DNA from 3 places in the Paenibacillus sp. 481 genome. Region 1 is predicted to be linked to each of the others. Evidence: predicted binding sites of a transcription regulator. Region 1 holds the regulator's gene; each other region holds the start of a gene.

Region 1 (3,277 bases):
GAACTTACGGACAGCAGTTCATTTATATGAATAAGGCGATATAAGGAAAATGTACTTCAAACGTCACATATGTCATGACAGTTTGTTCCATCTTCCTGCAATCGCCTTATCGATTATAATTTCAGATGCCCATAAAACACCAACATCAGATGTCAATATAGTAGCTACTCATGAATAAAAGGATGATTAGTCATCTAAGTAGCATCAAACCCACTGTCCTATAATTAATGAACGACAGGCTTGGAGTCGTTATTATCTTGTTCGTCTTCAACCCACTGAATCGTGTCCAAGTTGTTACGCACTTGTTTGCGGAATTGTACAAGATATTTCTCTCGTAATTGTGCACGTTCAGCCAATTCTTCTTCGGTCAAGCCAACAGATTTGTGCTTACGTGCCAGTTCATTGATGCGTGCAATCATTTGATCTAAATTCATACATTACCTCCGTAAATACTGGCATACTCATTACTTTGACACGGAGGTGCAGGCTTGTCAAGTTAAGTGACACTATCTAGAAGTATTAATACTTGGAGTCAATAGAGGAATATGTATGGTGTCTCCAATCTGAAGCACTTTATTTTGTATCCCATTATTTTTAATTATTGTACTTACATAGTTACGAATATCGATTTCATTCGGGCAATATTGCTTTGCAATTCCCCACACCGTATCCCCTGGCTGCACAATTACTTTCTTATATGTAATAACATAATCGTCCTGAGTAGTATCTCCCCAAGCTTGCACGATGCCAGAACATACGACGAACATAAGCATCATCATAAGCGCAAGCAAGCGCAGACGCCTCATTCGCTTGCGTCCTTGAGAAATTTTTTCAAACGATTGAATTTGTGTCTTTTCATAAATAGAACGATAAGTTGTATATATCATCGCACTAATCCCCCAAACGTGTGTTCTTAAATTTACTGCCAGCTAAATTTAACACGAACAAACGTTTGTGTCAACGACAAATTAGAACATAAGTTCTCTTTTTATTATCTTTTTCTACATATTAAAACCGTCTGAATAGCTCTCCAAACCGCATCATTAAAGAACTTATGTTTGTACGAACGGTAGTTCTATGGTATAATTTTGACAAAAGCGTATTCATTGGAGATGATATTTTTGTCTAAAATTTCTAGCCGTCAACAAGCCATTCTTGATTTTATACGTAACGAAGTACGCGCTAAAGGCTATCCTCCTTCTGTTCGTGAAATTGGAGAAGCTGTTGGACTAGCTTCAAGCTCTACTGTTCATGGACATTTGGATCGTCTAGAGAAGAAAGGATTTATTCGTCGCGATCCAACTAAGCCACGTGCTATTGAACTGTTAAGCCACGAACAATCAGAGAAGGTACATGAATTTAGTCGTACGATCGCACGTGTTCCGGTCGTTGGTAAAGTAACAGCCGGTGAACCAATCACAGCGACTGAGAATATTGAGGATTACTTCCCTCTCCCAGCACATATGGTTGGTGACGATAATAACGTGTTTATGCTGTCTGTAATTGGAGAAAGTATGATTGAGGCAGGCATACATAACGGTGATTACGTTATAGTTCGTCAACAGCAAACTGCTAACAATGGGGACATCGTCGTCGCGATGACAGAAGATGATGAGGCTACTGTAAAGACGTTTTATCGCGAGAAGGACCATATTCGCTTGCAGCCGCAAAACCCAACGATGGAGGCGCTCCGTCTGAAGAATGTTTCGATTTTGGGTAAGGTAATCGGTATATTCCGGGACATACATTAGATAAAGCAGCACCTTGCAACAAAGTTCGGCTCACTTGAGAGATGGACTACGATGTTGTATAGGTGCTCTTTATCTTTTAGGGATTCGTAAATTAACCAACCAATTTAGTCCTCGTGGGCTTTACGTGCTGTACCAACTCCCTAGTAAGGTGATTCGCCTCGAAGATGACCAAATCATTTGAGATCAATTTTTCCCTGCTCAGGTATTGACTGTTCGAAAAATCTTGAGAATTTTAGTTCCTTCTAACCTGCTCACTTATTACACCTTCTCAACAAAATAAAAAGCACCACAATGGGTGCTTTAAAAATGGCAATAAAATTTACATATTCAAGAATGAGTGGTACAACTTATATTGTCCGTTCATTCCATTTTTCGATTCCACAACATAATATACTGTTGCTCCTGGAGGGATAATCACCTTATTTATCTGTTGAATACTACTTCTTGACCCCCCAGAATCCTCTAAATCTTTTGCGATAAGCAAATCAAATTCTTTTCCATTATTGTAATCAACAATCATTCCAAATCTATATCTGCAATCGAGTCCCATTGGGGTTAAAAAATTATATGAGTACTTCATTGTGCCTGTATTGTTAGTCCATTTATACCAGTCTTGATCCCCAGCACCTTCTATAACCAAGCTCATCTGTTGTCCAAATGGAATGTCCATTGCATTCTGCCTTGTGTCAGCTATACCTTTAGCAGCAAACGCCGAAGGATCCATAACCGTCATACTAGCAGCCAGCATGAGTATTGCTAATAACTTTTTAAATTTCATGCTTACAAACTTCTTATTTACACAATAATTGTTTAACCACATTCACGATTTTATTCTTTTTAAAGGTCTGATGAATGGAGACCAATTGTATACTGACTCCCACCAAATTTTGTAGAATCGACCTTGAAATACGCCGTAGCCCCTGGTGGAATAATTGCTTGAATAAGCTGAGCACTATAAGAGTTAAGAAAACCCGCGTATACCATGTCCGACTCATAATCATAGTTACTTGCCGTTCTATACTTATACTTAAATCCAAATCTAAAGTTTGATTCGCCATTATTCGGTTGCACATGTGTGTTTAATTGCTGAAATTTACCTGATTTATTCGTGTACTTAAACCAATCTTCATCTGTTGGACTAGAAAGAAAGTGAGTAAATGAAACTCCAGGAATAAGATCAAGCGCCTGGGCTTGTGTATCACCCACCCCAACAGAAGTAGTCCCATAATCACTTGCAAATGCAGATGGTGATGATGCAAGAACCGTCAAACTACTAGCTACCATCAAAATCGCCAAAAGTTTTTTGAATTTCATATACAAACCTCCTAATGAATTTGTTTGGTATATTCCCATATATACCCTTTACAAAATATCACAAATTATTAGGTTTGTATATAATACTACCCAGTACATATTTTATATCCTGGCTCTCCTAACGGGTTGTGCCTTAGGATGTGACCATGTGTCCGCGTGTTGCCTTGCTCTATCATTCGCGTTAAAGTGTGCTCGCTCCACGATGTCTGCAA
Region 2 (3,277 bases), 1.3 Mb from region 1:
TGCTGCTCATGCACGCCTTTCTGCTTTAACTCGTGCTGAATCCATCGCCTTCCTTTATAATGACGCGTCAAGCGTTGCTCCGTCCACTGGTGCGCATACGCTTGGTCGTCAACGAGCAATTGCTGCTGCAAGCGATCAAGCACTTCTATGACGATGCCTTCTTCATATTCCTTCTGGCTTAAATGCTTCGCCATTTCTCCACGAGTGCGGGGCTTTCGCTGTAAATATTTCAACGCCTGAACGTATGCCTTATTTAGCTCATCTGCTCGTAAAATATCTGCTAACGAGGCAACCGACACCTCGTTCCCCTTAAACAATCGATACTTGACCATAACGTCTTCGTGAACATTCAACGAAGAGCTACTATCAAAATGAATCGTATATCTACTTGCTTGCTTAGCGTCACGCTCAACTCGTACAATCGTGACGATACGATCATCACTCATCCTAACATAGCCTCCATCTTAATCTTGACACCGCCTACTTCTCTCGATCATAAATCAGGCAAGGGTTGGATTATGAAGGAACGACACAAGCACCTTCGCATATCGCAGAAGGTGCTTGCACATGACATTCCGTCATTTTATTCTTCGGAATCGAATTCCGCTAAGTCTGCCTCATCATCCTTAGATGCATCTTGGGATACCGTAGTCGTTAAGTTGCTACTTTCACGAATCCTATTTTCGATAACATCTGCAATCGCAACATGCTCTTTCAAAAATTGCTTAGCATTCTCACGGCCTTGACCTAAACGTTCACCGTCATAAGAATACCATGCACCACTCTTCTGAATGATGTCCCTCTCCGTAGCAATATCCACGATGCTACCTTCACGAGAAATACCTTCACCATACATAATATCGATATCCGCTTGTTTGAACGGAGGGGCTACTTTATTCTTAACAACCTTAATACGCGTGCGGTTACCGACCATGTCGTTACCTTGCTTAATCGTCTCTACACGGCGAACGTCTAGACGTACAGTGGAATAGAACTTCAACGCACGTCCACCAGGAGTCGTCTCCGGATTACCGAACATAACGCCTACCTTCTCACGCAACTGGTTAATAAAAATAGTAATCGTCTTCGATTTGCTAATCGCTCCAGACAGCTTACGCAATGCCTGCGACATCAAACGAGCTTGCAAACCAACGTGAGAATCTCCCATGTCGCCTTCAATCTCTGCCTTTGGCACGAGAGCGGCTACGGAGTCAATTACGACAATGTCTACCGCACCACTACGTACAAGTGCTTCAGCGATTTCCAATCCTTGTTCACCTGTATCTGGTTGTGACAGTAGCAATTCGTCAATATTAACGCCAAGTTTACTTGCATATACCGGGTCTAACGCATGCTCCGCATCGATGAAAGCAGCTTGTCCGCCAGTCTTCTGCACTTCCGCAATTGCATGTAAAGCAACCGTTGTCTTACCAGAAGACTCCGGTCCATATATTTCAATAATTCGGCCACGAGGTAATCCCCCTGTGCCGAGTGCAATATCTAATGCTAACGATCCGCTCGACACAACCTCAACTTGCATATGAGTGGATTCGCCGAGTTTCATGATTGAACCTTTACCGAACTGTTTCTCAATTTGACGCAATGCCATTTCTAATGCGGCGCGACGATCTGACACAAACTCACTTCCTTCATTAATCGTTTATGTATTCATCATACCTTGTTTTGTTCGCTTTGCCAAGCATTTTTTCGAACATACATTCGTTTTTTCATCTTACCAAATGATATTTACCCATATTATCCAAAAAATAGATCATGCTCATTTGATTTCACTTTTCATCCTCCCTTCAACGTAAAATCGTATGTACTCAGGTACAAGCTCATTACGATCTCACCTAGCAAAACACGCAAAAAAACCGTAATAAAGCTTGTCAGCTCTATTACGGTTCTTCCGTACACAAAATATACCATTATCCACCATCTAAAGCAATCATTTTGCATGTACGAACCTAAATTAAGAAACTAGAAAACCCTACCGCGCAGCTTGAATAGCATTTAAACGCCGCCACACTCGAACCAACACCGCTTTAGCCGAACGCAAACGTACCATTTCACGGTTTCCGTTTACACGCAGCTGTTCTGTCACGACAGAATGCCCGCGCTCCGCAATAGCGATATAGACGAGTCCTACGGGCTTCCCCTCTTGTGAATCAGGTCCCGCTACGCCCGTAATGGCAACAGCCAAATCAGCTTCAGTCAACGCCAGCACACCTTCTGCCATCGCCGCTGCCGTCTCAGCACTAACCGCTCCCGGAGCACTTTCTCCTTCCAACAACGTTGGTGGAACACCTAGTGCACGCTGTTTCAGCTCGTTAGAATAAGCCACAACCCCACCAGCAAACACTTGAGAGCTTCCTGGAACGGACGTTACTAATTGAGCAAATAGCCCTCCTGTACAGCTTTCTGCTGCGGAGAGCGTTAAACCCAACTCACGCATCCGCGCCACGACAGCCCGCTCTAACGAAATATCTTCCGTCGCAAATATGTACTGACCCACACGGGAACGAATTTCTTCTTCCAAGCGGTTTAGCTTGCGTTCCGCTTCATCTTCGTCAGCGCTCTTCGTGGCAAGCCGAATGAGTACTTCGCCTTCCTTCGCATAAGGAGCTATCGTTGGATCAGCTTGCTGCTCAATCAGATCAATCAGTTCCGCTTCAAGCGCTGATTCACCAATACCAGCGAACTTAAGCATACGAGAATATAGTGAGCTACGTTCTGCAAACACATGCTTCTCTAACCACGGAATGACTTGAAGCTCGAACATAGGCTTCATTTCCTTTGGCGGTCCAGGCAGCATAATATAAGCTACGTCATCCACCAACATAGCGTTCCCGACCGCTAAACCCGCTTCATTATCCAAAGGGTCTGCACCTTCAATGAGCAGTGCTTGACGCCTATTGCTTTCAATCATCGTCACTCCGCGCTCCTGAAAGAAACGCTCCATTTTTTCCATGGAAGGCTCATGATAGCTCATGCTCCGGGCAAACAGCTCAGCCACAACATCTTTCGTTAAATCGTCCATGGTTGGCCCAAGACCGCCAGTGAGCAGCACAATGTCCGCACGTTCACGTGCCGCCTCCAGCACGGAGCGCAGTCTCATTTTATTGTCACCGACGACCGTTTGAAAGTAGACATCTACACCGAGTAGAGCTAATTGCTGTGCAATATATTGCGCATTTGTATTTACGATTTGACCAAGTAGCAGTTCTGTGCCGACTGCAATAATTTCAGCTTTCATGACAAACCCCTTCCCGAAGTA
Region 3 (3,277 bases), 1.7 Mb from region 1:
GAGCCGATTGCAGCGTTGGATCAAGCTTATTTTGCTGCGCGTTTTCAAGAGTGCTGGGCACATCGTGAGCGCTTTTTGGGGGATGCAACGGCATACCGCCTTGTGTATGGCGAAGCTGACTTTTTGCCAGGACTAATCGTTGACCGCTTTGATGACGTGCTCGTCCTACAAATTTTGACGCTAGGCATGGATGTCCACCGCGACGAAATTGTAGCAGCACTCGTTGAAGTCATGCAGCCGCAAGGCATTTACGAGCGCAGCGATGTGCCGATTCGTGAGCGTGAAGGCTTGGAGCAAGTGACAGGGCTGTTGTACGGTGAGTGCCCGCGTCACGTGCAAGTTAAGGAGAACGACCTTATTATTGAGGTCGATATTGAAGAAGGACAGAAGACAGGCTACTTCTTCGACCAGCGGGAAAACCGCGCATCGATCGCTCCGCTTATGCGCGGTTGGGGCAGACGCAGTGGCATTGAACTGCGTTCGGTGGAAACAGACACAGGCGTTGAGCGACTACCTGTTAATGCGAACGGCAAAGTGGTCTCGTTCCCGTGGTGGGACGGTGCAACTGTGCTGGAGTGCTTTGCGCACACAGGTAGCTTTACGCTGCATGCGTGTAAATATGGGGCTAAAAAAGTGACCTGCCTCGATATTTCGGATCATGCAATCCAGAGCGCCAAGCGTAACGTTGAATTGAACGGTTTCACCGACCGCGTGGAATTTGTTGTCGCGGATGCGTTTGACTACTTGCGGACACAAGTACGCGGGTTGGATGAGCGTGATGAGCGTTCGGCGCAGGCGGATACGAGTAAGAAATCAAAAGTAGACACATCGAAGCCGATGACAGCTGGCGGCGGCCGTACATGGGATGTCGTCATCCTTGATCCACCGGCGTTTGCGAAGACGCGCAGCGCAGTGGATGGAGCATATCGTGGCTACAAAGATATTAACTTGCAAGGAATGAAGCTTGTTAACGAAGGTGGTTACCTCGTTACAGCGAGTTGCTCGTTCCATATGCGTCCAGACCTCTTTATGGAAGCGATTTTGGATGCTGCGCAAGATGCAGGCAAAGTACTGCGTCTCATCGAATGGCGTGCTGCTGGAAAAGATCATCCACAAATCGGCGGCGTTGACGAAGGCCACTATTTGAAGTTTGCTGTGTTTGAAGTGCGCTCAAAACGTAAATAACATCATTATAACAACACCCAATGTGCCGGTTCAGAAGCGACGCTTGGGTGTTGTTGCTTTTTTAATAGGCTTTATGAGCTTTAATAGTCTTTATTAGGCTTTGATACATGGTTATAAACATTAATTAGATCCATTTCCAAATTCCCAAACATGCGTTCTAGTTCGCTTATGCCCTGTGCTATAATGTGAGAGACATCTTTTATGACGATTTTGCTGTAAGGGCTAACATATCACTCCTTTTTTTACAAACGAATAATACGAATGATTAACATACAATTGTGTCTGGAGAGGAGGGGCATCATGCCGCTACATTATATTATCGGCCGCTCGGGAAGCGGTAAAACGACTCATATGCTTGAGCGGATTAAACACCATTTGCGCGAGCAGCCTGATGGTCCGCCTATCATTTTACTCGTACCAGAACAGGGCACGTTTCAAGTGGAACATGAACTCGTATCAACACCAGAAATGAAGGGCATGCTGCGTGCCCAAGTACTCAGCTTTCGGCGTTTAGCTTACCGTGTCATGCAGGAGACGGGCGGAACCGCGCTTACGCCGATCAATGAAGAAGGCAAGAAGATGCTGCTCTACAAAATATTGCAGCGTCGTAAAGCGGACTTGCCGCTTTTTTCAGGGGCCGCCGAGCAGTTCGGATTTATCGAGAAACTAAACGATCTATTTGATGAAATGAAGCGATACCGCATCCAAGCTTCGGATCTAGATGAGCACTTATCGTTCGTGCAGTCGAATATGAGCGGCCATTCGCTCTTATCTGCGAAGCTGCGTGATATGTCTGGGGTGCTGCATGAATTTGAAGCAGAGCTGGCAGAACACTACTTGGACGGTGAAGACGTCTTAGCTCGCCTGGCGGAAGGAATGCCGCAATCGGATTATGTGCGTAATGCCACCATTTATATTGATGGTTTTCATGGCTTTACCCCGCAGGAATACGCGGTATTAGCTTCGTTGATGTTACATGCGCGCGATATGACGATTTGCTTATGTGTGGATCGCCCGTATGAGGTGGGAGAAGTTCCACACGAGCTTAATTTGTTTCATCCGACGGCGACGACGTTTATTAAGCTGCGTGAAATTTCTGAAACGCTCGGGTTTGAAATCGGCAGTGTCAGTCATCTCAAGCAGGGAGATTTGGCGGAGCGGCTTGCGGACGATGAGCGTCGGGAGCAAGTGCCAACACAGCTTCCGCGCTTTAAGCAAGCCTCACAGCTTGCTCATTTAGAGCGGCATTTCGAGCGAAAAGTACCATGGCGTAACCGCGATCACGAATCGAAGTCGGGATCGCAGCATCGTCCCAACGACGATCAGTCGGCACCGGACCAAGCGAGCATTACGGTACGAGCGGCTGTTCACCGTCGTGCTGAGGTGGAAGCGGCGGCGCGTGAAATGCTGCGCCGTGCTCGTGAAGATGGCGTTCGTTGGCGTGAGATGGCCATCATGGTGCGCAATATTGCAGATTACGGTGACATTATTAGTACCGTATTTCAAGATGCGGGCATCCCTTACTTTATGGACCAAAAACGAACCGTGCTGGACCATCCTTTTGTAGAAATGACGCGTGCAGCACTTGATATGATCAGCGGCTATTGGAAGTATGATGCGGTATTCCGCTTTGTAAAGACGGAATTTTTGCTGACAGAGGACGAGCATATTACGCGAGCAGATTTTGACCGTTTAGAGAACTATGTGCTGGCATGTGGCATCGAAGGCTCACGCTGGACAAACGGTCGTCCGTGGCCAGCTGAGTTTAATCAAGCTTTAGATCCCGATGACCCTGAACATGAAGAACGAAAAAATCGAACCGCACCGGAATGGATCGAGCATTGCCGCCAGCTTATCGTAACGCCAGTTGCTGCACTTGAACGTGCGCTGGGAAGCAATCGGGATGTACGTGGAAAATGTGAGGCACTGTACCGTTTTTGGATAGCGCTGAACGTGCCACACAAACTGGAGCGTATGAGTCAAGAGGCGCTGTTGCATGGGGACGTGCAGCGTGCGCGGGAACATCGGCAAATGTGGGGCGCTATGCTTGATATTTTGGATCAAATGGTAGAAATGGTTGGGGAAGAGCGCA

Evidence for each region. The regulator LexA, encoded in region 1, represses DNA repair genes until DNA is damaged. The targets are predictions, from matches to a motif close to CGAACATATGTTCG.
Region 2: a site for LexA is predicted at 1,709-1,722, ahead of recA (recombinase RecA). Genes of this name have one in related genera too.
Region 3: a site for LexA is predicted at 1,331-1,344, ahead of addB (helicase-exonuclease AddAB subunit AddB). Genes of this name have one in related genera too.

The regions. Positions count from the first base shown of each region.
Region 1 covers NZ_CP075175.1:4,795,877-4,799,153, reverse strand. The annotation lists gene KIK04_RS21125 (DUF896 domain-containing protein) at 225-434, opposite strand; gene KIK04_RS21120 (LysM peptidoglycan-binding domain-containing protein) at 507-887, opposite strand; gene lexA (transcriptional repressor LexA) at 1,122-1,751, shown strand; gene KIK04_RS21110 (hypothetical protein) at 2,071-2,529, opposite strand; gene KIK04_RS21105 (hypothetical protein) at 2,589-3,065, opposite strand.
Region 2 covers NZ_CP075175.1:368,524-371,800, forward strand. The annotation lists gene KIK04_RS01470 (regulatory protein RecX) at 1-446, opposite strand, end outside; gene recA (recombinase RecA) at 584-1,636, opposite strand; gene KIK04_RS01480 (competence/damage-inducible protein A) at 1,991-3,256, opposite strand.
Region 3 covers NZ_CP075175.1:798,273-801,549, reverse strand. The annotation lists gene KIK04_RS03285 (class I SAM-dependent rRNA methyltransferase) at 1-1,185, shown strand, start outside; gene addB (helicase-exonuclease AddAB subunit AddB) at 1,486-3,277, shown strand, end outside.